Regions from separate parts of the Priestia sp. 40 genome, predicted to be linked through region 1. Evidence: riboswitches for the same ligand, from Rfam matches in the RefSeq annotation. Region 1 holds a riboswitch; each other region holds the start of a gene.

The links. A riboswitch is a leader RNA that binds a small molecule or an ion and turns the genes downstream of it on or off. The one in region 1 is predicted to bind S-adenosylmethionine.
Region 2: another riboswitch for S-adenosylmethionine. It lies ahead of ACO1DI_RS03520 (BMP family lipoprotein); the one in region 1 lies ahead of metK (methionine adenosyltransferase).
Region 3: another riboswitch for S-adenosylmethionine. It lies ahead of metE (5-methyltetrahydropteroyltriglutamate--homocysteine S-methyltransferase); the one in region 1 lies ahead of metK (methionine adenosyltransferase).
Region 4: another riboswitch for S-adenosylmethionine. It lies ahead of ACO1DI_RS21090 (bifunctional homocysteine S-methyltransferase/methylenetetrahydrofolate reductase); the one in region 1 lies ahead of metK (methionine adenosyltransferase).

The regions. Positions count from the first base shown of each region.
Region 1 is NZ_JBMPZA010000005.1:1,527,621-1,535,013, reverse strand. Features, by position in the region: gene ACO1DI_RS08985 (ABC transporter substrate-binding protein) at 1-916, opposite strand, end outside; gene ACO1DI_RS08980 (alpha/beta hydrolase family protein) at 1,090-1,872, shown strand; gene ACO1DI_RS08975 (DUF2584 domain-containing protein) at 1,928-2,170, shown strand; gene pckA (phosphoenolpyruvate carboxykinase (ATP)) at 2,205-3,794, opposite strand; SAM riboswitch class I at 4,169-4,286, shown strand; gene metK (methionine adenosyltransferase) at 4,419-5,621, shown strand; gene ACO1DI_RS08960 (glycosyltransferase family 4 protein) at 5,656-6,801, opposite strand; gene ACO1DI_RS08955 (phosphatase PAP2 family protein) at 6,820-7,344, opposite strand.
Region 2 is NZ_JBMPZA010000005.1:473,284-480,676, reverse strand. Features, by position in the region: gene ACO1DI_RS03550 (cyclase family protein) at 1-74, shown strand, start outside; gene ACO1DI_RS03545 (GNAT family N-acetyltransferase) at 71-913, shown strand; gene ACO1DI_RS03540 (YjgB family protein) at 941-1,525, opposite strand; gene ACO1DI_RS03535 (putative polysaccharide biosynthesis protein) at 1,858-3,468, shown strand; gene ACO1DI_RS03530 (hypothetical protein) at 3,488-3,856, shown strand; gene ACO1DI_RS03525 (hypothetical protein) at 3,947-4,108, opposite strand; SAM riboswitch class I at 4,442-4,548, shown strand; gene ACO1DI_RS03520 (BMP family lipoprotein) at 4,623-5,633, shown strand; gene ACO1DI_RS03515 (ABC transporter ATP-binding protein) at 5,715-7,247, shown strand; gene ACO1DI_RS03510 (ABC transporter permease) at 7,222-7,393, shown strand, end outside.
Region 3 is NZ_JBMPZA010000005.1:276,542-283,934, reverse strand. Features, by position in the region: gene araA (L-arabinose isomerase) at 1-488, shown strand, start outside; gene ACO1DI_RS02505 (sugar porter family MFS transporter) at 636-2,015, shown strand; gene ACO1DI_RS02500 (hypothetical protein) at 2,159-2,407, shown strand; gene ACO1DI_RS02495 (metallophosphoesterase family protein) at 2,554-3,429, shown strand; gene ACO1DI_RS02490 (hypothetical protein) at 3,729-3,980, shown strand; SAM riboswitch class I at 4,060-4,170, shown strand; cobalamin riboswitch at 4,250-4,438, shown strand; gene metE (5-methyltetrahydropteroyltriglutamate--homocysteine S-methyltransferase) at 4,589-6,883, shown strand; gene ACO1DI_RS02480 (acetate uptake transporter) at 7,026-7,393, shown strand, end outside.
Region 4 is NZ_JBMPZA010000017.1:264,653-272,045, forward strand. Features, by position in the region: gene ACO1DI_RS21085 (amino acid/polyamine transporter II) at 108-1,142, opposite strand; SAM riboswitch class I at 1,475-1,581, shown strand; gene ACO1DI_RS21090 (bifunctional homocysteine S-methyltransferase/methylenetetrahydrofolate reductase) at 1,689-3,527, shown strand; gene metH (methionine synthase) at 3,528-6,971, shown strand; gene ACO1DI_RS21100 (Cof-type HAD-IIB family hydrolase) at 7,296-7,393, shown strand, end outside.

The DNA of each region.
Region 1 (7,393 bases):
CCATGATTTTTTGTAAATGATCCCACTCTTTTTGATCTAATAAAGGGTTAGTTGCAAAGGATTTTTGGGATTTATAGCGGTCAATAACCGTTTTCAGCGTTTCTTTAGGTGTATCTTCAAAATACGGCGCAACCACTTCAGCAATTTCATCTGTGCTATGTGTATTCACCCATTTTTGTGCTTTGTAAATAGCTCGAGTAAATTTAGCTGCTGCTTCAGGGTTATCTTTTAAATAGCTTTCTTTGGCCATAAATGTTGTATAAGGAACTGTTCCTGATTCTTTTCCGAAGGAAGCAACGATATGTCCTTTTCCTTGTTTCTCTAAAATACTAGCCGTTGGCTCAAATAATTGAACGTAATCTCCAGTACCAGAAGCAAAAGCATTCGCAACGTTAGCAAAATCAATGTTTTGAACGAGTTTTACATCTTTTTTAGGATCAATATTATGCTGTTTCAACACATATTCCCCTACCATTTGCGGCATGCCGCCTTTACGTTGACCAAGAAACGTTTTGCCTTTAAGCTGATCCCATGAGAATTGATCGACCTTTTTACGCGCTACTAGAAATGTTCCATCGGTTTGGGTTAGCTGTGCAAAGTTGATGACGGGATCACTAGAACCCTGTGCATATACGTAGATTGAAGTTTCCGAGCCGACTAAGGCAACGTCGATGCCATCAGATAAAAGTGACGTCATTGTCTTATCTCCGCCCCACGTTGTTTTTAAATCTACCTTTAGTCCTTCTTCTTCAAAAAAACCTTTTGAAATAGCGACGTACTGGGGAGCATAAAAGATAGAGCGAGTTACTTCGCCGACACGAACCGTTTGTACAGATGTTGTTTTGCTGCAGCTAATTAGTGGAATGAGTAAAATCATAATAGCAAGCAAAGAAAAAAGCCATTTGATTGGTTTCATAAAGCAAACCTCCTTAAAATAATAAAATATTTTATGATAATGTATGTAAGGAAGTGGAAGAAGGTGAGTGCCTATATAATCGTGTGGAAAATCAAAGAAGTATAGTTCAACGATTGCCGATATAGGTTGCCGGGTGAAAAACAGGCCAGTTATATAAAGAATGGAGGAAAAAAATGAAGGATGGAACAATTCTACATAAACAGCGTTTTCCGTCACCTAACCCTCGCGTGGCGCTTTGGATAATTACATATGCATGTCAAGGACTTAAAATTAAAGGGATGCTCGCGGAACCAAAAGAACAAGGAATGTATGACGGCTTTTTATACTTGAGAGGAGGTATTAAGAACGTAGGAACGGTTCGTCCTGCTCGACTCATTCAATTTGCTTCTCAAGGTTTTATTGTGATGGCTCCATTCTATAGGGGAAATCAAGGAGGCGAAGGAAACGAAGATTTTGCAGGAGATGATCGTTACGATGCTTTTGCTGCTTACGATTTACTGAAACAGCTCCCTAACGTCCACCATGACCGCATTCATATTTTTGGGTTTTCAAGAGGGGGAGTGATGGCTTTACTCACAGCCATTGAAAAAAATGACAGCCGTTCTCTTGTGTTATGGGGAGGCGTCACGGATATGGTGCTGACATATGAAGAAAGAGAAGATTTAAGAAGAATGATGAAGCGGGTGATTGGAGGAACTCCTTCTAAATATCCTGAAAGATACGAATGGAGGACACCTTTGAACCGTGCTCATCTCGTCGAGCCGCCGGTCTTGCTTATTCATGGTTTAGAAGATAAAAACGTGTCGGTTGATCATTCCTATCAGCTCGAATCTAAACTAAAGAAGTCCAATAAAAAAGTTACCAGCTGGTACTTCGAAAACTTTCCACATGCTTTTCCACCAAAAGAAAACCGAGAAACGGTGAAGAAGTTAACGAAGTGGATGAAAGCGCAATAAAAGATATGCTACGATAGAGAAAACAAGTAGAATAACAGTGAGGAGTGAGAAAAAAATGGGTATGCCGCTAGAATTAAATACAATGATTGTGACAAAAGGCAACGAAAAGCGTGTAACGGATAACATTTTTCAAATTGAGAAAAAAGGATATCGCTTGTATCCGTTAGATATTCCATTAAACATTCACAAAACGAAAAATGGAGAATGTATTGGAACTGCTGTTGTGCGTAAGGTAGAAATGGCGCAGGAAAAAACTATTGTCACATATGAACTGACAAAATTACATTCGACTAATTAAAAAACCGATCGTCTATAAGACGATCGGTTTTTTATTAGACTCTAGGTCCGCCTAATGTTGAAATGTCAGATGCTACATCATTAAAACGCTTGAAATTAGCTTTGAATTTAGCAGCAAGCTCAGTTGCTTTTTGGTTATAAGCTGTTGCATCGTTCCATGCTTTAGAAGGCTGAAGCACTTCATCAGGAACTCCCGGAACATGAGTTGGAATCGATAAACCAAAAATAGCATCTGTTACTGTTTCGGTATTAGCTAGTTCTCCTTCAAGGGCTGCTTGAACCATAGCTCGAGTGTAGCTTAACTTCATTCGTTCACCTACGCCGTATTCACCGCCGGTCCATCCAGTATTTACAAGGTAGACATTTACATTATGTTCATCGATTTTCTTTCCTAGCATTTCTGCATAAGTTGTTGGAGCAAGAGGTAAGAAAGGCTCACCAAAGCATGTAGAGAAAGTAGCCTGTGGCGATGTTACGCCGCGCTCTGTTCCAGCTAACTTACTAGTATATCCGCTCAGAAAATGGTACATCGCTTGTTCTTTTGTAAGCTTGCTGATTGGAGGTAAGACGCCGAAAGCATCAGCAGTTAAAAAGACAATAGCTGTAGGATGCCCAGCAACGCTTGGCAATACCGTATTATCAATAGAGTCAATTGAATAAGCGGCACGAGTATTCTCTGTTAAACTATTATCATTGTAATCTGCTACTTTCGTATTTTGATTTAACACTACATTTTCTAGTACGGCGCCGAAGCGAATTGCATTGAAAATTTGCGGTTCTTTTTCTTCAGAAAGCTGAATGCACTTCGCGTAGCATCCTCCTTCAATATTAAATACACCAGAGCTTGACCAACCGTGCTCGTCATCTCCGATTAAACGACGGTTTGCATCAGCAGAAAGCGTTGTTTTACCCGTTCCAGATAAACCAAAGAATAATGCAACGTCACCTTCTTCTCCTACGTTAGCAGAACAGTGCATAGATAGAATATTGTTTTGAGGAAGCAAGAAGTTCATCACTGAGAAAATAGATTTTTTCATTTCACCAGCGTATTCAGTTCCTCCAATTAGCACAATTCGTCGCTCTAACGAAAGAATAATGAAGGTTTCAGAATTCGTCCCGTCTGTTTCAGGATCAGCTTTGAACGTTGGAGCTGCTACAATTGTAAACGGCTTCACATCATCATTTGTTTTTGGTTCGGCTGAAGGGCGAATGAATAACTGCTGAGCGAATAGGTTGTGCCATGCAAATTCATTAACTACTTGAATTGGTAACTGATACTTTTTATCAGCTCCAGCATATCCATTAAAAACAAAAAGTTCATTCTGCTTCTTTAAGTGGGTTAAGACTTTTTTGTATAGCGCATCGAATCGCTGAGCAGAAATTGGCTGATTGACAGGTCCCCATTCAACCGTTTTTGAAGATACAGCATCGCTTACAATAAATTTATCTAAAGGAGAGCGACCTGTATATTTTCCGGTTTCGACTGACACAGCACCTGTAGAAGTCAGCGTTCCTTCGCGTCGAGCTAGAATTTTTTCAACAAGTTGTGGAACAGATAATTGATGTTTTGTTGTTTTTAATTGAAGCAAACCATTTAATTCGATAGACATATCAACAGTACTCATGTGCACTACCTTCCTTTTTTAGCTATTATTTATTCATTAATGTTTGAAATTTATAATTAGTATAACACATTTATTTAATTATTCTATACTATTTAACTAAAAATGTTTGTGCATTATAAAAAAATGTACGTTATACCTATTTTAGACACATGTATATGTGCTAGAAGCGAAAAAAGTGAGGCTATTTTAAGTGAAAGCCTCATTTTGATCTGTCATATTAACCAAACTTAGTGATGATTCTTAATAAGGTGTACTATTTCAGAATTTGAGTATGTTACATTAAAACAGATTCAAACATAAAGAGATGATTTCCATTTGAATGTTGTTGACAGTGAAGCGCTTTTTCATGTATTATATGTCCTTGAACGGATACTCTCTTATCCCGAGCTGGTGGAGGGACAGGCCCTATGAAACCCAGCAACCATCGTCATTTTTTTGTGTAGACGATAAGGTGCTAACCTGATGCAAGGGCACAACCTTGATCGATAAGAGTGAAAGGCTTATGTAGAATTTGATACCTTTCCTCGATACAAGGAAAGGTTTTTTTATATTTTTTAACGTGTAATGAAAATAAGGGAATGAGTACCGTATCACAATGTATCGTATTTATAAGGAGGAAAACTGATGTCAACACAACGTCGTCTGTTCACGTCAGAATCTGTTACAGAGGGACATCCCGATAAAATTTGTGACCAAATTTCTGACTCAATTCTTGATGCTATCCTAGCAAAGGATCCAAATGCTCGTGTTGCTTGTGAAACAAGCGTAACAACTGGTTTAGTTTTAGTAAGTGGTGAAATTACAACTTCTACTTACGTGGATATTCCTAAAACAGTTCGTGAAACAATTAAAGGAATTGGCTATACTCGTGCAAAATACGGATTTGATGCTGAAACTTGTGCAGTATTAACATCTATCGACGAGCAGTCAGCTGATATCGCTGCTGGTGTAGACCAAGCGTTAGAAGCACGTGAAGGTCAAATGTCAGATGAAGAAATCGAAGCAATCGGAGCTGGAGACCAAGGGTTAATGTTTGGTTACGCATGTAACGAAACAAAAGAATTAATGCCTCTTCCAATTTCATTAGCTCATAAACTTGCTCGCCGTCTAACAGAAGTACGTAAAGAAGAAATTCTTCCTTACCTTCGCCCGGATGGTAAAACACAAGTAACAGTTGAATATGATGAAAACAACAAACCTGTTCGCATCGATACAATTGTTATTTCAACTCAGCATCACCCAGAAGTAACGTTAGAGCAAATTCAGCGTAACTTAAAAGAATATGTTATTAATCCAGTTGTTCCAAACGAGTTAATTGATGAAAATACAAAGTATTTCATTAACCCAACAGGACGTTTCGTAATCGGCGGTCCTCAAGGAGATGCTGGTTTAACTGGTCGTAAAATTATCGTTGATACTTACGGCGGATATGCTCGTCACGGCGGCGGTGCATTCTCTGGTAAGGACGCAACAAAAGTAGACCGTTCAGCAGCTTATGCAGCTCGTTATGTTGCGAAAAACATTGTAGCAGCTGATCTTGCTGATAAATGTGAAGTACAACTAGCATATGCAATTGGTGTTGCACAGCCAGTATCTATTTCAATTGATACATTCGGTACAGGAAAAGTTTCTGAAGAAGTACTAGTAGACGTAGTACGCAAAAACTTTGACCTACGTCCAGCAGGCATCATTAAAATGCTTGATTTACGTCGCCCAATTTATAAGCAAACAGCAGCTTACGGCCACTTTGGTCGTACGGATGTAGAGCTTCCTTGGGAGTTCACAGACAAAGCGGAAGCATTAAAAACTCAAGCTTTAGCTAAATAATAAAAAAAATCTCCGTGAAAACGGAGATTTTTTTTTATGCCCACTGAATACCTGCAGCAGATTTTTCTACGACACCTTCATATTCTGAAAGCAAATGCTGAAAAATGGCGTCCCATGATTGAGTAAGAGCATATTGTCTCGCTGCATGGCCAAAGTGAAGCCGCTGATGCAAATCATCGAGTAAATCTGTAATAGCCGAACTGAATTCTTCTAAGGAGTGAGGTTTGCAAAGGTAGCCGTTTCGCCCGTGCTGAACCATCTGTTTAACGCCTCCTGCATTTGCTGCCACTACAGGAGTTCCAGAAGCAAGAGACTCCAGTACAACATTTCCGAAGGTTTCTGTTTCTGAAGGAAAAACAAACAAATCAGATGATGAATAGATATGAGCAAGTTGCTTACCTTCAAGGAAGCCTGTAAATGTCATATGCTCAGATGCTTGCTGCTGCATTTGCTCTTTTAAAGGGCCGTCTCCCACAATAACCCAGTGAATTTGATGGCGGATATGATCGGGTAGAGATCGTGCGATTTTCATTAAAAAATCAGCGTTCTTTTCTTTAGCTAATCTTCCTACATAAGTTAAAATGTAGGGTTTTTTAATATTATATTTAATACGAATATCAAAGCGGTCATAGTGGGGGTGAAACAATTTGTGATTCACCCCTCGCGACCAAATAGCTACGTTGTGAAACCCTTGTTCTTCTAGCTGCTGTTTGGTCACTTCGGAGGGAGCGAATATTTTTTGTACAGGTTTATAAAACCATTTCATATATTTTTGCAATGGTACACGCATTTTTTCAAGTTCATAGTGAGATAAATAATCATCAAAATTGGTATGATAAGAGCCGACAAGAGGAACACCTAATCTTTTCCCGTAATAGGAGCCGCAAAGCCCCATTGTAAAAGGAGTGGCCAAATGAATAATAGAAGGATTGAATTCCCGCAGCTGCTTTTTAATTTTTAGAACGTTTGGCAATGAAAAGCGGCTGTTTGGATAAAGGAAAAACGGCATGCTGGGCGAACGGTGAACATACGTTGAAAATGACTGATCATGAGCAAATTCAGGAGCAAATACCTGGATGGGAATTTGCTTTGATTTGACATACTGAGTAAATTGATAAAGTGTTTTAGCAGCTCCGTTAACTTCTGGAGCAAATGTATCCGTAAATAAAGCAATTCTCATTAGTACTCCTCCTATCAATTAGGTTAAAAATATGTTCAGTGAAACAGCACCTGAAAAGATGCCCAGTATCAGACCTACCATGACATCCGTCGGATAGTGCAGACCGAGATAAATTCTTGAAATTCCTACCGTTACTGCAAGAGGCAAAAGAACAGCAGCGAAGGCTGGATAAACAATCATAAGAGGGGTAACCAACGAAAAAATAGCTGTTGTATGTCCAGATGGAAATGAATGATCTTTTAATGGATTTTCTAACACTTTTGTATGTTTTAATTGAATATAAGGTCGTTTTCTCGGATATAGTTTTTTAGCAATGGCGACTGGAATATGACTAACGGCTAGAGAAAACGCACAAGCGTAAGCGACGGATGAAGGATGCAGAAATAGCAGCAAGCACGCTATCACAATGGTAAACGTGGCTCCGCCGGCGTGAGTTAGTAAACGCAAAAATCTATTTAAGTGCTTTCGATCAAAATGTTGGTTGACGCTTTTGAATAATCGGCATTCGGCATCGTATACATACTGAATTAACTTGGCTTTCATAGAGTCGCTCCCTTTTCAATAAATACGTCTTTATTATTCAGTTTAATCT
Region 2 (7,393 bases), 1.1 Mb from region 1:
ACGCCGTGCCTCCTAAAATAAAAGGAGCCGGAACGTTTCCGGTAAGAGCATTTGCGGAGGTAGAAAGAAAATGATCCAGTTACATATATATATAGAAGTGCAGGAATTTAAAAACCAAGTAGAACCGCTTTTATCAAAGAATGAAGTTCTTCATAACTTAGCGCTTGGAATTTTACACAGCTTAAATGAAAGCAGCAAACCAAATTTCATGGGTGTTATTTTAAAAGACAGTCGTGCTGCGCTTGTGTTACTGCAAACGCATCCTAAGCAAATCATCCTGTCTCAAATACAGAAGCTAACGGAGTGTGAACTAAGCGAAGCGGCAGAGCTATTACAAGAAATCGACGTACCGGGCTTAGTTGGAGAAAGGCAAACGGCTTTATATCTTTCTCAAAAACTAGCAACGCTAAAAAATCAAGAAGCTTCTTTGAAAATGGATCAGCGCATTTACCGATTAGACAAAGTAAAAAAAGCTGTGGACGCGAACGGAGTGCTGGTAAAAGCAAGGTTGGAGCACCTTCCGCTCGTGACAGAATGGATTTGGGAGTTTATGGGGACTATTGGAGAGCCTGTGTCAAAAGAACAAGCTGTCAAAACAGGCGAAGCTTTTATTAAAGCAGAACGGTTATTTTTATGGGAAGTGAACGGGAAGTATGTGTCGATTGCCAATGCTACGCGTCCAACGACTCATAACATTACAATTAACTTTGTATACACGCCGCGGGAAGAACGTAAAAAAGGCTATGCCTCAAGCTGTGTGTCCACGCTTTCTCAGCTTATGCTAGACAGCGGTTTTCAAACAACAAGTCTATACACGGACATGACAAACCCTACGTCTAACAAGATTTATATGGAGATTGGGTATGAACACGTAGCTGATTCAGCACTAGTTTTATTTCATGAAAAAAAGTAGCAGGCTGTCTGCTACTTTTTCTATGAACTAAGGTTTTGCAACTAAATTTACGTGATTTAATGTTTTGCTATCATCAAAAATAAATTCAAGATCATAGGCGCCGGCATGATACGTGTATTTCGTTTGAGTCGTACCATCACCTTTTACTTTGCCTGTAAAGTTTGGCTGACCTAATTCTTTCTTTAAGTTAGCTTGCGTGATGGACCCTAAGTTTGTTTGACGCTCTACATTCGTACCAAAATAGCGAATTTCGTTGATGACGTTATTTTGGTCATAGCCAAATGCATACCCAGGATGGCCCATTTCCGCGTGATAGTAGTCAAAGCTATTTGATGAACCTTCAGGCGGGGAACCGAACTGATCGCGAACGTCTTGACGCAGGGTTTTGCCAATTTTAAAGTCTGCTGTTAATCGTGGTACTTCACCTTTTATTGCGGCGTTATAAATTTCGTTAATGTTCTTTACAGCTGTTTGACTTTGACTGCTTGTTTCTTGAGATGTAGCTGCATGTGCTGGTGTATCAAGCTGAGCGACAGGAGCAAATCCAAAAGCCGCAATTCCTGTAATCGTTGCAGCCGCCGCCGCTTTTGATAGTCGTTGTTTCATTTTCATGATTTTTTCCTCCTATATATAACGATTTAGCAACCTCAGTCTACCTAAAAGAGAAGGTAGACCAGAATAGTCAAGGAGTCTTAGTTGAGTTGGTAACTGATATATATAATGTAACACGTCTTTTAGAATGTAAACGTCAGGTAAAGCAAAAAGCAAAAAACGATTCATTTATCATAGGTGAAAAGAGTGGTTTATATTCCTTTATTAGGTAAAAAAACGTAATATGAAGAAGGTTCTAATGCTTTATAAAAAACTGGATAATAATTGTAATTATGATACAATAAATCAAGTATTTGTTAAAAATATAATATCTATTTCTGGAGTTTTGATGTATGGAAAAAAATTTGATGAGAGGTACGCTTTTATTAACAGCGTCTTCTTTGTTAACAAAGATTTTAGGCTTTATTTATATTATTCCTTTCACAGCCTTAGTGGGAACGTCAGGTTATGCACTTTATAAGTATGCATACGGTCCATATACATTGATGCTAAGCTTGTCGACAATGGGTCTTCCGCTTGCTGTTTCTAAGTATGTATCGAAATATAACGGTCTTGGAAACTACCGTGCGGGACAAGATCTGTTAAAAGCAGGACTTCTATTAATGACGATAACGGGCATAATAGGTTTCTTAGTCCTCTATACGATGGCACCGTGGCTCGCTGAACTAGTTATTAACGGAAAAGATTCCTCAGGAAATAGTCAAAAAGACGTAGTGTACGTCATCCGAATGGTAAGCTTTGCTTTAATTATTATCCCGCCTATGAGTCTATTACGAGGCTACTTTCAAGGTAACCAGTCTATGGGACCGTCCGCGCTAAGTACAATTATTGAACAAATAGTGCGAGTGTTGTTCATTTTAGTAGGAGCATACGCTGTTATTCACCTTTTTCATAGCACAATGACAAAAGCTGTTGGAATCGGTACGTTTGGAGCGTTTATTGGAGGCGTAGGGGGAATTGGGATTCTTGGAGCGGTTTATTTGAAGCGCAAGCGGTTGATTATAAAAGAAGTGAACAGCGGAAAAAATAATAAATCCGTTCCGTTCTCTTTAATGTTCAAAGAGCTTGTGACGTACGCTGTTCCGTTTGTATTAGTTGGTTTAGCTATTCCTATCTATCAAAATATTGATACGTTTACGATTAACATGCTTTTTCAATCAATAGGATATGGACAAGCTAAGGCTGAAACGATTAACTCCGTCATTGGATTAGCGCAAATTTTGGTGATGGTGCCGGTATCGTTAGCGACTGCCTTCAGCATGTCGCTAATTCCGGGCATTACATCTTCTTTTGTGCAAAGAAATTTACGGGAAGTAAAAGGAAAGATTACAAAAACGCTGCAGCTGCTGTTGTTTTTTACTCTTCCTACTGCGGTAGGGCTTTGTTTATTGGGTAAGCCGGTATATATGATGATTTTTGGAGCGAAAAACAGTCCTGAAATCGGTGGAGTTGTTTTACAATGGTATGCGCCTGCTGCGATTCTTTTTGCTCTTTTTACCGTAACAGCCGCAATTCTCCAAGGAATTAGTCAACAAAAGAAGCTAATTTTAGGCTTGGGCTTAGGAATTGTTGTGAAGATAGTATTAAACGTACTGTTGGTTTCAAGCTTAAAAGAAATTGGACCGGTTGTCGCGACTTACGGAGGGTATGGTGTATCGGTTATATATAACTTCTATTTAATTGAAAAATCTATTTCTTACCGAGTTCAATCACTGGGACAAGCTGCGTTGACACCTGTTTTATTAGTAAGTGTGATGTCAGCCGCTGTGATTATCGGCAATTATACTTCTCACTATTTTTTAGAAAATAAGCTGTCTGCATCTTCACTTGCGATTAGCACATCTTGTATTTCAATTGCTTTAGGTGCTGCCGTGTATCTAGGACTTGGCGTAAAAACAAGTTTAGGGCAATCTGTTGTATTAAATAGAAGAAAAAGAATGTAAATGTAAAAAAGAGAAAGGTGTGTCAAAACGATTTTTACTAACCGTAGCGGCTGGAGGATGTATCATAATTTTCGGCGCGCTGCTGCTATTAAATTGGGAAAGAGTGTTTGGCGATTACCGTCCGATTCAAACAGCAACAGCTGTATTCAAGTTAGAGGTGGGAAGTCAAGGTGTAGCAGAGACTACGGATTCAGATGATGCTCTTCACTATATGGTGAAAAAAGGACATTTAGATGAATATATTCAACTGATGAATGAAAAAGGCTATGTGTTAAAAGAAAAAGATATTGATCATAACCGACTTGTTTTTAACGATGGGGAAGAGGATGAGCAAATTTACTACAAGCGCTTTGCAAGGAAGTATACGATGATTGATGGAGAAGGGTAAAGGCCTTCACTTAGAATTACTACATACTAAAATCATTAAAAGAAAACACCACCTTGCGAATAAAAGGTGGTGTTTTTTTGTTAGATTATCTCATCTTAGTTTTGCTCTTGCTACCCCTGTTACGACCATGCTCGTAATAAAAATAACTACGATTCCAATGTTGGTCGGGGTATCAAAAAATATTTTTGAAACGGCTAAAGCGATAATAAGCCCAATGGCTATGCCAGATAATTCTTTCATTAATTTCAACATTAACACCTCTTACCAATATCGCTAAGGAAAAGTCTAACATTATTGGTAAAGTGGTTTCAATTAATAACACATTAACCGAAGAAGCATAATAAAATTTATTTGCTACCGCTAAATCCTTTCGACAGTCAACAAATTCAGTATAAGCGCTTTGTGAAGAAGTATAGAATGATTCAAGAAATGAGGTAAAGGTTTTAACTTCTATTTTAGTAGACTAAAACCATATAATCCTATCTGTTTTTAAAGTTTTTTTGTATGAAAAAGAAAAATAATATTGACAATTATTAAAAAACTATTAATATTGACTATATTACATAAAACAAATAGCTATTGTTTTCCTTATCAAGAGAGGTGGAGGGACTGGCCCTGTGAAACCCGGCAACCGCTGTCTATGACAGAATGGTGCCAAATCCTTAAGAACAGTATGTTCTTGAAGATGAGGAAGAGACGTTTGGTTAACGAGCTCTTCCTTTATATAAAGGAAGAGCTTTTTTATATTATAGGGGGAGTAAGTTAAATGAAGAGATTTCTTATTTTAGCAGTTGCGCTTGTACTACTCGTAACTGGCTGTCAGTCAAAAAGCACAAAAAGCAGTGGAAGTGAAGAGAAAGGAAAGAAGCGAATTGCTCTTGTTTTGCCTGAAAAGATTGGAGTTAACCCGTTTTTTCAGCAAATGGATGAGGGAGCAAAACGCGCTGGGAAGAAGTATAACATTGATGTAAAGACAATTGAATCTACAGATCAAGCAGCCATTGAAAGTAATTTGCGTGCTGCCGTAGCAGAAAATTATGACTTGATTATTACATCTTCTTTTGAATCCGAAGATGCGTTGAAAAAAGTAGCTCAAGAAAATCCGCAGCGTCAATTTGCGATTATTGATACAGTGGTTGATTTACCAAATGTAAGAAGCGTTGTATTCCGTGAACAAGAAGCTTCATATTTATTAGGAGCAGCCGCAGGATTGATTACGAAAACGAATAAAGTAGGAATGGTTGCAGCTGATGATATTCCATTATTAAAAAAATGGACGGTAAGCTTTAAAGAAGGATTACAATCAACAAATCCCAAAGCAGAGTTTCTAGTAAATTATGTGGGAAGTTTCTCTGATCCAGCTAAAGCAAAAGAACTTGCTATTTTACAGGCTTCAAAAGGTGCTGATTTTATCGCTGGAGCATCAGCTGTAGGCGACTTGGGTGTATTTGAAGCAGCAAAAGAAAAAGGTTTTTATACGGCAGGCCAAGATATTGACCGTACGGAAGTAGATCCTGAGCATATCATTTTATCGCAGTTAAAAGGATCTGATGCGGCTGCTTATGAAACGGTAGAAGCACTCGCAAATGACAAATTTAAATCGGGCGTAGTGACATACGGCTTAAAAGAAAAAGGTGTTGGGTTAACGTATGTGACTCAAGACAGCAAGACACCTCTTAATGACTTTGTAGGACAAGATGTAATTGATCAATTAAAAGAAATTAAAGATTCGATTATTGATGGAAAAACAGTGGTAAAAGATCCGTTAGCAAAGTGAGTTGAGAAGAGAAGTCGAGTAAGGCTGGCTTCTCTTTCTTATTTTTGAAAAAAACCTAAAGGGAAAGGAGCAATGAATGGAATGAGTGAGCTGTTGCAGTTAACGAATTTGACGAAGAAATACGGTTCATTTTTAGCAAACGATAACGTGTCTCTTACGCTGAAAAAAGGGGAGGTTCACGCGCTGGTCGGAGAAAACGGTGCTGGTAAAACAACGTTGATGAGGATGCTTTACGGAATGGAAAAGCCGAGTTCAGGAAGTGTTCAGCTGCACGGGAAATCTGTTTTGTTTTCATCTCCTGCGGATGCGATTAAAAACGGAATAGGCATGGTGCATCAGCATTTTATGGTTTTTCCTCATTTTTCAGTGGCTGAAAATATTGTCTTGGGGCATGAGCCAAAGAAAGGTCTCTTTTTCAACAGAAAGCAGGCGAAAGCAGATGTACAGCAATTAACCCAAACTTATCAAATTTCAGTGGATGTTCATAAAAAAGTAAAGCATTGCTCAATTGGGGAACAGCAAAAGATTGAAATTTTAAAAGTGCTGTATCAAGGAGCAGAAATTATTATTTTAGACGAGCCTACCGCAGTTCTTACTCCTCATGAAGTAAAGGAACTATTAAAAACAATCCGGTTTTTGGCTTCTCAAGGAAAAAGCATCATTATTATTACACATAAGCTGCAAGAAGTGATGGAAGTAGCGGACCGAATTACAGTTCTTCGAAATGGTAAAGTAGCCGGCGTCACAAGTAAAGAAGATACCAATGCTCACCATTTAGCGAGACTAATGGTAGGGAGAGAATTAAAAGAGCGTCCTGCAAGAGTGCCATCACAAAGCACTTCTCATTTAAGCGTACAAAATCTCTTTTTAAAAGGAAAAGGACAAAAAAACGTGTTGCAAAATGTGTCTCTTCACGTTTCTGCAGGCGAAATTGTCGGTATTGCAGGGGTTTCAGGAAATGGGCAGTCAGAGCTGCTTCAAGCAATTGCTGGATTAGTAGAAACAGACACCGGAAGTATCAAACTTGGAGATGAAGATCTTACAGGGCGATCTGTGCGTGAAAGAAGAGAGGCAGGAATTGCTCATATTCCAGAAGACCGCTATATGTGGGGAGCCTCTAAAGACGATACGATCGAGGAAAATGCGCTGATGGGCTATCAGTATAAAGCTTCTTACTCGAAGATGGGCTGGCTGAAAAGAAAGATATTCAAGTCGAGCGTGGAGGAATGGATAAATGAATTTTCGATTAAAGCCACTTCATCTAAGCAAAAAGCAGGAGAACTGTCTGGGGGAAATCTGCAAAAATTAATTGTTGCAAGAGAGCTTGGCCAAAACACCTCTTTTCTACTTGCTGCCGAACCAACGCGAGGAGTGGATATTGGGGCAATGGAACGTATTCATGATGCCTTGATTCAAAAAAGGAATAATGGCTCTGCTATTTTACTTGTATCGTCTGAGCTGTCGGAGATTATCTCACTATCAGATCGAATTTTAGTGATGTACGAAGGCAGTATTGTCGGAGAGCTTACAAGAGAAGAAGCGACGGAAGAGAAACTAAGCATATTAATGGCAGGAGGAACGGTAGAAGGTGATACAGTTGCAGAAACTTCTTAAATCATTAATCCAACCGATTATTGCGGTCATTTTTGGCTTAGCGATAGGAGGCATTATTATCTTCTTAACAGGTGGTTCGGTTTTCCAAACATATACAGAGCTCTGGAATGGAGCGTTTGGTAATTTTTATTTCTTCACCACTACAC
Region 3 (7,393 bases), 1.3 Mb from region 1:
CGCTTGACCGCTTGCTTAAAGTGATGAGCCACAATCAGTCAACGGGCTTTATGGAAGACTACACGTATGAATTAGCACCTGGACGTGAGTCAGTGCTTCAATCTCACATGCTCGAAGTAGACCCAACGCTAGCGGTAAATAAGCCAAAACTAATCGTTTCTCCGCTAGGAATCGGTAACCGTGAAGACCCGGCTCGCTTAGTGTTTGACGGTAAACAAGGAGAAGGCGTAGTGGTTTCCATGGCTGACTTCGGTACGCATTACAAGCTGTTAATTAACGAAGTATCGGCATTTGAACCGGAAGTTCCAGCTCCACATCTTCCTGTGGCGCGCGTGCTTTGGAACATCAAGCCGAACTTCCAAGACGGTGTCAAAGCGTGGATTGAAAATGGAGGAGGCCATCATACGGTTCTTTCATTAAATTTAACGACCGATCAAATCGTGAGCTATGCAAAGCTTGTGGATCTAGAGTACGTCATTATTAAGTAAGCATTCACATTTCTGAGGGAGCGCTGCTTCCTTGGAAGTGAAAATATAGCGTTAGTAAAAGAACGCCGTTTTTAGAAATAAATGAAAGCGTTTTAAATTTGTGTGATAGGGAGCAAAACTAAGACAATACAAAGGGGATATATAATCATGAGTAAAGTATCAAGTAAGTTTATCTTCTTCTTCGGCTCATTTGCCGGTATTTTATTTGGTTATGATATTGGGATTATTGCTGGTGCAGAAGGTCATATCCGTGAAACGTTTCATTTAAGTCCGCTCTGGCTGGGGATTGTGGTTTCGTCGCTAATGGGCGGAGCCATTATTGGTTCTATTTTAAGCGGATTATTAGGTGATAAGTTTGGCCGAAGAAAGTTAATTTTAATTTCGTCTATCATTTTTCTGTTAGGCTCCATCGGTTCAGCGATTGCACCAGAGGAAATCACGTTAACGATTGCGCGCGTCTTTTTAGGTACAGCAGTAGGAACGGCTTCTTCTTTAGTTCCTGCTTATATGTCAGAAATCGCACCCGCTCATATTCGCGGGAAGCTTTCAGGTTTGAATCAGCTAATGATTGTAATTGGACTATTATTAAGCTATATCGTAGCCTTTATTTTTGAGCCGATTCCAAACAGCTGGCGACTTATGCTTGGCAGTGCCGGTATTTTTGCGATCGTCTTATGCATCGGTATGATCAAGCTTCCGGAGTCACCTCGTTATTTAATTAAAAACGGAATGGCAGACAAAGCGCGTGAAGTGCTGCGCACGCTTCGTTCCTCAGCAGCGGAAGTCGAAGCTGAAGTGTCTGAAATTGAAAGCGTAGCTGTGCATGAACAATCAGGCATTAAACAGCTGTTCCAGAAAAAGTTTCGTTTAGCTTTAATTATCGGTGTCGGAATGGCAACTTTTCAGCAGATTCAAGGCTCAAACTCAATTGTTTATTATGCAACAAGCATTGCTCGTCAAGTTGGTTTAGCGCCGCAGGTAGCTGCTGGTTTTACGGTCATCGTTGGGGTAATCTTCGTTGTGACAACACTTATTTTTCTGCAGTTTGTTGATAAATTCAACCGTCGTACCATTCTTACGATTGGCGGCGCGGGTATGGCTCTTTCCTTTTTTACCCCGGCTATTCTTGGAGCAGTAGGCGTTAATGAAGTCGTCGTTAACTGGGTTACGTTAATTGCCCTTTGCTGCTTTATCCTTTGCTATGCGTTTTCTTGGGCGCCGCTTACGTGGATCATTGTAGGAGAAATTTTCCCGCTTTCTGTACGCGGAATCGGTGCTGGTATTTCATCTGCCTTTAACTGGACAGGATCGCTTGCAGTAGGGCTTGTGTTCCCAATTTTAGCCGACCAGTTTAGTTTAGGCGTGATCTTTTCAACGTTCGGAATCATTTGTATTCTCGGATTATTCTTCATACGCTTTGTAGTTGTTGAAACAAAAGGACGCAGCCTAGAGCAAATTGAAACAGACATGGCAGCTCGTTCTGAAAGAAATTCTTTAAGTCCAGTTGAGCGTAATAAATATGTTTAATTGTCGTAAAAGTTTTAAATGTAAGGTGCTGAGATAAAAATATGTTAGCTGAAGTGAAAAACGAACCACTAATCAAACACTTTGATTAGTGGTTCGTTTTTTGTGGTGAACGCAGGTTTCAGCTGTTTCATTTCTTCTAGCAGTTGATTGGAGAGCAAGGCGAAGACTCCTGCGGGAAAAGCGGAACAGATGAGACCCCGCAGGCGCACAAGCGACGAGGAGGCTCATCGGCTGCCCGCCGAAAGCGAAGCCTTGCACGGAAATCAACTGCGGGGCAACAAGCGGTTCAGCTCATGTCGGCCTTTGTTCGTCTTTGGATTATGCTCCAGCTCTTATTAATAGATACTGAGATTCTAGCTTTTATGTTGTCTTATCAGTGCTTAACAAAATGAAAGAATAGATAGGCTATAGAAACGCATTTAAATGTGCGTTCTGCTTACAAGAAGATAGTGACCTTCATCAGCAAATTTCCATATAAATAAGTAAGCTTGTTTACTTTTAACCAAATTTATTTAGTAATAGGGGGATTAACTAGTTGATGAATTTGACGCTTCATGAACGTTCTGAAAAGTTATTAAAGCAAAGAATTAAACAATTAAATCCGAGAGATCCATTCAACTTTGTTTTTATGGGCGACAGCAGAGGTGACGGACCAAACGATAATTGTTTCACGATGAGCGGTGAATTTGAGCTTGTGTTAAAAAAGGCGGTGGAATTGGACCCGCTGTTTATTATTCATGGGGGAGACACCGTCTATACAGGGAAAAAAGAGTATTTGGAGCACTTTGTTAAGGTTGTCGAAAAAATCGCACCAAACATTCCTTTGTTTGTATGCGTAGGGAATCATGATGAACTGTACCTTGATGAAAGCAATCTCGAAAACTTCAGAGCCACTATCGGAAAAGTACACTGGGTCATTGATATTCCTGTCTTTAACTTCCGGTGCATTGCATTAAATAATGTCATCAGTCCCAAAAATAAAATATATGGATTTACAGATAGAGAGCTTAATTATTTAGAGCAGCAGCTAGAGGATGCTCCTCGTAATACCGTTATAGCCATGCATGCGCAGCCAAATATTGGTCGGTGGACAAACCTTGAAGGGTTTCCTGTAACGACTCCTCAAAGTCAAGAATTTTTTGATTTAATTCAAGAACACCGCGTGAAAAAAGTGTTAGTCAGTCACGTGCATGCGTATGACGAGCAGTTTATTAGAAAAAACAGAAACGGGTCGTTTACGCTTGGAAGAGGCACTGATTTTGTATTGTCAGGAGGCGCGGGTGCTCCCCTTGATTTTGAGCCGCCTTTAATTTTAAATAATTATAATTTTACGGAGTTTTTTGTTAGCCGGTACGACATTTTAGGACCTCTTCTTTGGAAGGATTTTGGACGACCTCGAAGAAGTTGTTTGTAAAAACAAGAGAATAGAAAGTTATGTTTAATGGAGAGCCTGCCTGTGATTCACAGGCAGGCTTTTGGAAGATTGTGCATAATGTTTAAAGAAACCTTGTAGCAGAAGGCTCAGTCAAACGTTATAATAGATAGTGAATGATGATATATTCTCTATATTTGTCATATATTTGTATTACATATGTAATTGAGGAAAAACATTCACTTGATATACTGTTTAATGACTTAACTTTATCTTAAAATTTACAGTGAACTGCCTGTTTATAGAGGCTTAGAAGATACACAGCAAATGGAGGAGCTATCATGGCAAACGAAAAGATGCAAGAAGGACTTAATCGTTTTATTAAGGAAGATTTAAATGACCTTTTAGGTAGACTGTTCCCTTTAATGGATCGGGAGTGTGCGGAAGAAAAGAGAATGCTTATCGAAACCGCGGTAGAGTACATCTATTCTTCAGGGTATCATCAAGGAGCAAAAGACTTGATCGAAACACATCGAAAAGATGATTACAAATTGTTAAGGCAAAAATTAGCGTCAGCACCTCCTGAAAACTGATTTTTTTAAATTTCTTTTGACAACGTAAATGTAAGGTGTTAAGATAACTCTAAATTCAAAACATTATAAACAATTAAAACTCTTATTGAGAGAGGCGGAGGGACTGGCCCTGTGAAGCCCGGCAACCATTTAACAATTTTGTTAAAAAGGTGCTACATCCTGCAAAGCGTACAGCTTTGAAAAATAAGAGAGGATTTCATAGATACTATGCCTCTCTATTCATGATAGAGAGGCTTTTTATTTTATGTGAAGGTGTTTTGAATAAACAATTTCATAGAAATGCATCAGGTGCTGTGTAACGAATGTACGCAGCTTAAAAGGGAAGACCGGTGAAAAGCCGGCGCGGTCCCGCCACTGTAATGGGGAGCAACTTATTAACCACTGTTTCATGTTGAAATGGGAAGGGATAGGAAGCGATGAACCTAAGTCAGGAGACCTGCCTGTTGTATGCACTTAAGCTCTACGGGATATAGAGAGGAGTGAGGAATACGTGTTGAGAAAAACAGGCTATCTCAACTTTAGTTAAGTATGCGTATCATCTCTCTTTTCATTTCGAAAAGAGAGATTTTTTAGTTTATCGATAAAAAAATATACAGGGAGTGGAAAAAATGAGCAGTGTAAAAAGTTCAAATGTAGGTTATCCAAGAATTGGTGAAAAACGAGAATGGAAAAAAGCGCTTGAGCAGTTTTGGGCAGGAAAGCTAGAGAAAGATATCTTTCTGCAGGAAATGGAGGCTCTTCGTCTAGGGCATCTGAAAAAACAGCGTGATGCAGGAATTGAATTGATTCCAGTCGGCGATTTTAGCTTATACGATCATGTGTTAGATACAGCTGTTATGTTTGGTTTGGTGCCAAAGCGCTTTGAGTACGAGGGAGGACCAGTATCGCTTGAAACGTATTTTGACATTGCGCGAGGAACAAAAGGTGCAGTAGCCTCTACGATGACAAAATGGTTTAACACCAATTATCACTATATCGTACCAGAGCTAGAAGGACGTAAGCCGGCTCTCGTAGAAAATCGTCCGCTTCAATTTTACAAAGAAGCAAAACAAAAGCTAAATATCAAAGGAAAGCCCGTTATTTTAGGTCCGGTAACATTTGTAAAGCTATCAAAAGGATATAAAGAAAGTGAGTTTAAAGAAGTAGTTGAACAATTTATTCCTCTTTATGCAACTATCTTAGCGGAGCTTCAGGCAGAAGGAGTAGAGTGGGTACAAATAGATGAGCCGGTTTTAGCTACAACGCTATCAAAAGAAGACCTGGCGCTGTACAAAGAAGTCTATCAAGTCCTGCATGACGCGGCACCGAATGTAAAAGTCATTTTGCAAACGTATTTTGACAGCGTTGATTACTACAAAGAAGTTGTGTCTCTTCCTGTTGAAGGAATTGGCTTAGACTTTGTACATGACCGAGGAGAAAATCTCACTGCGCTTAATAAATATGGGTTTCCGACTGATAAAGTGCTGGCAGCAGGAGTGATTGACGGACGAAACATTTGGCGTGAAAATTTGGACGAGCAGCTTTTAACGATCAGTGAAATTGAAGAAGCCGTATCAAAAGACCGTTTGATTCTGCAGCCTTCATCGAGTTTATTACATGTTCCTGTCACGGTAAAAAATGAAGAAACCATTGAGCCAGTGTTAAAAAATGCGCTCTCTTTTGCAGATGAAAAGCTAAAGGAAATCACGCTTTTAACAAAAGCGGTGCAGCAAGGAAAAGAAGCAATAGAAGAAGAAATAAACGTAAGTAAACAGGCGATTCAAGCATTAAATGGATCATCTTTCCGAAACCATCAAGACGTGCAAAAAGAGCTGAAGCAGCTGGACAGCTATAAAGCTGAGCGCCAAGCGCGGTTTGACGTACGTCAACGCGTTCAGCAAGAAGCTTTTCAACTGCCGCTTCTTCCCACGACAACAATTGGAAGCTTCCCGCAAACAAAAGAAGTGCGACAACAGCGTCTAAAGTGGCGTAAAGGCGAGTTAAGCGATGAAGCATATGAAGCGTACATTAACGATGAAATCAAAAAATGGATTGAAATTCAAGAAGACATCGGCTTAGATGTCCTTGTGCATGGAGAGTTTGAGCGTACGGACATGGTTGAGTACTTCGGTGAAAAATTAGGAGGCTTTCAGTTTACGAAGTTTGGCTGGGTGCAATCATACGGTTCTCGCTGCGTAAAGCCGCCGCTCATTTACGGAGATGTATCGTACGAGCAGGCGATGACGATCAAAGAAACTGTGTATGCACAGTCTCTAACAGATAAGCCGGTTAAAGGAATGCTGACGGGTCCGATTACGATTTTAAACTGGTCGTTTGTACGTGATGATATCCCGCGCTACGACGTCGCAAATCAAATTGCGCTTGCTCTTAGAAAAGAAGTAGAAGCACTTGAAAGTCAGGGCATTTCAATGATTCAAGTAGATGAACCGGCGCTGCGTGAAGGATTGCCGTTAAAACGAGAAAACTGGGAAGACTACTTGAATGCCGCGGTGTATGCGTTCAAGCTAGCGACGGTATCGGTGCAAAACGAGACGCAAATTCACACGCATATGTGCTATTCAGAATTCGAAGAGATTATTGATGCGATCAAAGCGCTTGATGCCGACGTGATTTCCATTGAAACGTCTAAAAGCCATGGTGAACTAATTTATGCGTTTGAAAAACATACGTACAATCAAGGAATCGGACTTGGCGTATATGATATCCACAGCCCGCGCGTACCGAAGCTTGAAGAGCTGACAAGAAACATTGACCGCGCTCTGCAGGTGCTTGATCCTGCATTGTTTTGGATTAATCCCGACTGCGGCCTTAAAACAAGAGGAATCAGCGAGACGGTTGAAGCTTTAAAAGTGATGGTTGAGTCTGCAAAACAAACAAGACAAAATTTATTACAAAACGTTTAATAACGAGAAAGTAAAGACCAAGCAGTGTAAACGCTACACTGCTTGGTCTTATGGGTTTCTTAAAGGCCAAAAATATCCATTGACACTTCCCGTAGATTTTTGTATCTTTTTAAAGGTGTTTTTAAAATCAGGGAGGTACAACATGAGCAACAACAGCACGCAGCACGTTAAAATTGTAACAGCAGATCCATCAGCGCTAGGTCTATTCGGACTTGCCATGGTGACACTTGTTGCATCGTTTCAAAAGCTTGGGGTAACCGATGGGGTTTCATTGGTATTGCCATGGGCGATTTTTTTAGGCGGAATAGGGCAGTTAATCGCGTCTATGCAAGATTTCAAACATAATAATACCTTCGGCGCAACGGCTTTTGGTGCCTTCGGGTTATTTTGGCTAGGTGTCGGCATGACATGGCTTATTCAGCTTGGAGCATTTGGGGAAGCGCTCGCAAAAGCAGCGGATCCGAAGCAGCTCGCATTTGCTTTTGTAGGCTACTTAATTTTCAGCGTTTT
Region 4 (7,393 bases), on a different contig from region 1:
ATATTCGACTGCTAGAGTCTTATTTGTTTTACATTATAGCAAAGTAAAATCGACTTGTCACATCATTTAACTTCGTTTTTTCACATCTGTTCTTTAAAATCCAGCTTTTAGCTTATTTTTTCTTTTTTAATACATAGCATCCATACAAAGGCTAGTCCAATATAGCCAAATATCGGATACAAAAACTCAAGAAGCTGAGCATATCCAAATTGCCCGATAATAAAGCATGCCAAGATAATAAACGCAAAAGCTTGCTTATCATTCAGGGGAAGAAATGATTGAAGCTGCTTAGCGATTCCAAATACATTTCCAATCAATGTAGTAAAAATCTCACCTAACACAACTACCGTAAATAAAACATTCACCCACGCTGAGATATTTTTAACAACGGCACTCATCGGAATATCAAGTTGAAATGAATAAGGCAAATTGGAAAGAGCAAGATGCGTAGAAACAAGCATAAACGTAAGTACACACCCTCCTATTACGGCCCCTTTTTTAATCACGCTCCTATCTTTCACAGAGCTTCCTAATGGAACCAAAACGGCCTGAGCCAAAGCTAGATTTAGGGAAATATATAAAAAGGGACTAACCGCCCACTTCCACTGTGTGACGAGCGTTAAGTCTGGCTTCGTTTGAATCAGTGAGAAATAGCTGACATTTGGCACAAAGATGATAAAAGCAAATGAAAGCATCATCGGCACAACAAGAGAATTAACCATTAAAATACCGTTAATTCCTCTTGCGATAAATATATAAGTTAAAACAATTGTACAAATCATCCCAACAGGAGGCCACAGCCCGAACTGTTCTTTTCCTATTGCCCCCGTACTCGCTAGCATGACTGAAGTTACTCCAAATAAAATGACGATCATTACACCGTTTACCGCTTTTCCAAGTACATCACCAAATAAATATGTATTAAGCTGCTGATAAGAAGAAGCCCCAATTGCGTGCGAAAGCAGCATCATTTTCGAACCTAGCCAAATAAAAAACAAGCCGCTGACCAAAATTCCAACCATTCCAAGTTCCCCGTACTGTGTAAAAAATTGAACAATTTCCTTGCCTGTTGCAAAACCGGCTCCTACAACGGTGCCTACATACGTAGCAGCAACCTGCAGCGTGAGTTTCCACCTTTTCATGCCCATCACCCTTCTACCCTTCATAGTTCACTATATGTAGAAACGGTTAAAAAAAGACGAGCCTTTTATATGTAAATCCTCGCCTCACCCGGTGCTGTGCCTTTTTCGTTTTTTTATTTCCTTCTTGTTTTTTTCATGAAAACCCTTTATCCCTTAACATAACGGCAGTTTTCAAACAAAATATACGGATATTTTCCCTTTAGCTTTTAAATTTTCCTCAATATTTGCTGGAAATTCACAATTTACTGTTGTATAATTTCTAAAAATCAGATAAATTATTAAATAAGTATTCTTTCTATTTAAAAAAATATGTTTCAATTATATACAATTGATTCTTATCATGAGAGGTGGAGGGACTGGCCCTTTGAAACCTCAGCAACCAGTCGTTGGAGACATGGTGCTAAATCCAGCAAGCAATTTATTGCTTGGAAGATAAGAAGGCGAAAAAAGTCTTCTTCTTAAGAAGACTTTTTCTATTTTATCGGCATATTGCATAAAACGAATCACTCGTGAAATAGAAGCGGAACAATTTAAGGAGGTTTTGACATGGGGTTACTTGAAGATTTAAAGTCTAAAATTTTAATTGGGGATGGTGCCACTGGTACCCTCCTTTACTCACACGGTATTGACAGCTGTTTTGAAGAACTAAACATCACAAAACCAGAAGAGGTTTCTCGTATTCACAGAGCCTATGTAGAAGCTGGTGCAAACGTTATTCAAACAAATACGTACGCTGCTAATTATCAAAAACTTGCCCGTTATGGATTAGAAGATTCAGTCAAAGACATCAATGTTGCTGGTGTAAAATTAGCGAAACAAGCTGCAAAAGATCAGGCTTACGTGGTTGGTACACTCGGCGGAATTCGTTCTTTCCAAAAAAACGCTATTAGTTTAGAAGAGGTTAAGCGAAGCATTCGTGAACAAATGTTTTGGCTTTTAAATGAAGGCGTGGATGGCCTTTTATTTGAAACATACTATGATTTCGAAGAATTAAAGACCGTTCTTACACTGGCAAGAAAAGAAACGGATAAGCCTATTATCACCCACGTTTCCCTGCATGATATTGGCGTACTGCAAGATGGGCGTCCTTTAGCAGATGCATTAAAAGAATTAGAAGACTTGGGAGCAGATGTTGTCGGGCTAAACTGCCGTTTAGGTCCTTATCATATGATTCAGTCTCTTGAAGAAGTACCGCTTCCTGATCGAGCTTTCTTATCTGCTTACCCTAATGCCAGCCTTCCGGCGTATGTAGAAGGAAAGCTGGAATATGAAACAAATGAAGACTACTTTGTAGAAAGCGCGCGTTTATTCCGCGAACAAGGGGTTCGCTTAATTGGAGGATGCTGCGGTACAACACCAGCCCACGTACGCGCAATGTCATCTGCCTTAAAAGATTTGCCTCCGATTACAAGTAAAGTCGTTAAAATGAGACCAGCCGTTACGGTTCAAGAGCGTGAGCAGCAGGATAAACCTCATATGCATGAAATTGTGAAAAAGCGCCGCTCGGTTATCGTCGAGCTAGATCCACCTAAACAGCTTGGCCCGACGAAATTTTTAGAAGGCGCAAAAGCACTTGATAAAGTCGGCGTAGATGCTATTACATTAGCTGATAATTCTCTTGCCTCACCTCGCATCAGCAACTTGGCAATGGCAACACTGATGCAGCAAGAAACAAAAGCACGACCGCTTATTCATATTACCTGTCGCGACCGAAATTTAATTGGACTTCAATCTCATTTAATGGGACTTCATACGCTAGGAATGAATCAAGTGCTTGCGATTACCGGTGATCCGTCAAAAGTTGGCGATTTCCCTGGTGCCACTTCGGTCTACGATCTATCTTCATTTGACTTGATTAGTTTAATCGCTCAGTTTAATGAAGGACTATCTTATTCCGGCAAACCGCTTGGTCAAAAAACCAATTTTTCCATTGCAGCCGCCTTTAACCCAAACGTGCGTCACTTAGACCGAGCCGTTCAGCGCTTGGAGAAGAAAATCGACTGCGGGGCTCACTATTTCATTACTCAGCCTCTCTATTCAACTAAGCAAATTGAAGAGGTATATGAAGCAACCAAACATTTAACAACACCGGTATACATCGGGATCATGCCGTTAACAAGCGCAAGAAATGCGCGATTTATTCACCATGAAGTACCTGGAATTAAATTATCCGAAGATATTCTAGAGCGAATGGACGCAACGGGAAATGACCGAATTCGCGGTGAAGTCGAAGGCCTTGCGATTGCAAAAAACTTAATTGATACAGCATATGAGCTATTTGACGGTATTTACTTAATTACGCCGTTTATGCGCTATGAAATGACCGAAATTCTAACACGCTATATTCATGACAAGCAACTTGTTACATCAGAAAGGAAGATATAAATGAGCTCACTTATCGAACAACAACTAAAGAAGCGAATACTCGTCATCGATGGAGCAATGGGAACGATGATTCAAGATGCTGATTTAACCGCTGAAGATTTTGGCGGCGAAGAATATGAAGGCTGCAACGAATATTTGACTCGAACAGCGCCTCATGTCATTCAGCGCATTCATGAAGAGTACTTTGCAGCAGGTGCTGACATCATTGAAACCAATACGTTTGGCTCAACATCTACCGTACTTGATGAATACGATTTAGGTCACTTGGCGTATGAATTGAATATCGAAGCTGTGAAGCTTGCTTGTGCAGCCCGCGATAAATATTCAACTCCCGAATGGCCTAGGTTCGTAGCTGGAGCTATCGGTCCTACCACTAAAACGCTCTCTGTTACCGGAGGCATTACATTCCCTGAACTAGTAGAATCGTACGAAGAGCAAGCTCGAGGTTTGTTAGACGGCGGCGTTGACTTGCTTTTAGTCGAAACCTGTCAAGACATGCTGAACGTAAAAGCCGCATTTCTAGGCATCACAGCAGCGTTTGAAAAACTAAAAACCGAAGTTCCTATTATGATTTCAGGAACAATTGAGCCTATGGGAACAACTCTCGCTGGTCAAGATATCGAATCTTTTTACTTATCACTGGAACACATGAAGCCACTTTCAGTCGGACTTAACTGCGCGACAGGCCCTGAATTTATGACGGATCATATTCGCTCTCTTTCAGACCTAGCCACTTCAGCAGTTAGCTGTTATCCAAACGCTGGACTTCCGGATGAAGAAGGCAATTATCATGAATCCCCTGAGCTGCTTGCTCAAAAAATTAAAGGGTTTGCTGATAAAGGCTGGCTGAACTTTGTAGGCGGATGCTGTGGTACAACGCCTGCTCATATTAAAGCACTGGCTGAAGCGGTAAAAGAGGTTGCGCCTCGTTCGCTTGATCGCTCCGAGCATAACCATGCTGTAACCGGTATTGAACCACTTGTATATGACGATTCTATGCGCCCTCTTTTTGTGGGAGAACGTACGAATGTAATCGGTTCTCGCAAGTTCAAACGCCTGATTGCGGAAGGAAAAATTGAAGAAGCATCTGAAATTGCGCGTGCTCAGGTTAAAAATGGTGCTCACGTTATTGATATTTGCTTAGCAGATCCAGACCGTGAAGAAATGGAAGATATGGAGGAGTTTATTCAAGAAGTTGTAAAAAAAGTGAAGGTTCCTCTTGTAATCGATTCAACCGATGAGAAAGTTATTGAAAAAGCTTTAACGTACTCACAAGGTAAGGTCATTATTAACTCCATTAACTTAGAAGATGGTGAAGAGCGTTTTGATGCAATCTTACCGCTAGTAAAAAAATTCGGTGCAGCTCTGGTTGTCGGTACAATCGATGAAACAGGCATGGCCGTTACTGCAGAACGAAAAGTAGAGATTGCTAAACGCTCACATGATTTGCTTGTTGAAAAACATGGCTTTAATCCAAAAGATATTATTTTTGACCCTCTTGTGTTTCCTGTAGGGACTGGTGATGAACAATATATTGGTTCTGCTGAAGAAACAGTTAAGGGAATTAAAATGATTAAAGAAGCCCTGCCTGATTGCCTGACCATTCTTGGCGTAAGTAACGTGTCATTCGGTCTTCCTCCAGTCGGACGTGAAGTACTAAATGCCGTTTACCTTTATCACTGTACGCAGGCTGGACTCGATTATGCCATTGTTAACACCGAAAAATTAGAGCGCTATGCTTCTATTCCAGAAGCTGAAATTGAGCTTGCTAATGCGTTATTATTTAACACAACTGATGAAACGCTAAGCACGTTTACCGACTTTTATCGTGATAAAAAGAAAGAAGCAAAAGTAGAAATTTCTACGTTAACACTCGAAGAACGATTGGCAATGTATATTGTCGAAGGTACAAAAGAAGGATTGCTTCCTGATTTAGAACAGGCTTTAGCTCAGTATGATGATCCGTTAGATATTATTAACGGACCGCTTATGGAGGGGATGGCGGAAGTCGGACGTTTGTTTAATGACAACCAGCTGATTGTAGCAGAAGTGCTTCAAAGTGCGGAAGTTATGAAAGCATCCGTTGCCTTTTTAGAACCTCATATGGAAGCAACTGAAAATGATTCTGGAAAAGGCAAAGTGATTCTTGCGACGGTTAAAGGTGACGTACACGATATCGGTAAAAACTTAGTAGACATCATTTTAAGCAATAATGGTTTTAAAGTAATTGATTTAGGAATTAAAGTAACGCCGCAGCAGCTGATTGAAGCAGTAAAAGACGAAAAGCCAGACATCATTGGCCTGTCAGGTCTTCTAGTAAAATCAGCTCAGCAAATGGTTTTGACTGCACAAGATTTAACACAATCAAGCATTGATGTTCCAATTATGGTAGGAGGCGCTGCCCTTTCCCGTAAATTTACTGACTTCAAAATTGCCCCGGAATATGAAGGTGCGGTCCTCTACGCCAAAGATGCGATGGACGGATTAGCGTTAGCAAATAAGCTGCAGAACAAAGAAGAAGTTATTCAGCTTTTAGCAGATTTAAAAACGCGGCAAGAAAAGAAAGTAACGGTTCGAGAACGCCAGCCTCAAACAGCTCAAGCAGCTACGGCTGTTTTAGAAAGATCCGCCATTTCAACGGACGCCCCTGTTTTTGTACCTGCTGATTTAAAACGGCACGTTGTCAAACACTACGATTTGGCACAGGTTCTTCCGTATATTAACTGGCAGATGCTTTTAGGCCATCACTTAGGACTAAAAGGAAAAGTAAATAAGCTGCTTGCTGAAAAAGACGAGCGTGCTGTTCAATTAAAAGAAACCGTTGATGACCTGCTCGAACTGGCACTAAAAGAAAACTTAATTAAACCTGCGGTTATTTATCAGTTCTTTCCTGCTCAAGCAGACGGAAATGATTTAATTATTTATGATCCTGCTGATGAAAAAACAGAAATTGAACGCTTTACTTTCCCTCGACAAGCAAAAGGACAGTTCCTGTGCTTATCTGATTTTGCAAAGCCTAAAGAAAAAGAGATGGACTATGTATGTTTCTTCTCTGTAACAGCAGGAACAGGCATTCGCGAACGCGCGGCGAAATTCAAAGAAAACGGCGAGTTTTTAAAGAGTCACGTGTTCCAAGCTCTTGCGCTTGAACTAGCTGAAGGATTAGCAGAACGTGTTCATCAGCAAATTCGTGACCGATGGGGATTCCCCGATTCGCCAGACTTTACAATGGCGGAGCGTTTTTCAGCCAAATACCAAGGTCAGCGTTTTTCATTCGGATATCCTGCATGTCCAGACCTTGAAGACCAAGCAAAACTGTTTAAATTAATTAAACCTGAAGACATCGGCATTCAGTTAACAGACGGTTTCATGATGGAACCAGAAGCTTCTGTTACAGCTCTTGTTTTTGCACATCCTGAAGCGAAATATTTTAACGTATTGTAAAACATGGCTGCGACAAATGTATTTTAGTTGAAGAAAGATCCGAACGGTAAATCCAGATTCTTAATTGAGAATCAACTCCGTTCGGATTTTTTCATTGTAATGGTGAACTAGATTTCATGTAGCTGTTTCTAGCTGTTGATTGGAGGACAGGGCGAAGACTCCTGCGAAAAAAAGTAATGTAGTTATGTCTTCATCTCTTTGAATTCACCGCCGGTTTGAGCTTTTTTTATGAGTTTCTTGGGAAACACTGATAGAATAAAGAATGTAATAAATTTGCAACACTCTTATCACAGCAAATTTTTCAGAGAAAGGAATTTTCAAGCAATGATTAAATTATTTGTAAGCGACTTAGATGGCACTCTTTTACACGAAGAAAAATACGTAGAACAGCATAATGCAGACGCACTTAGTGAACTTCAGCG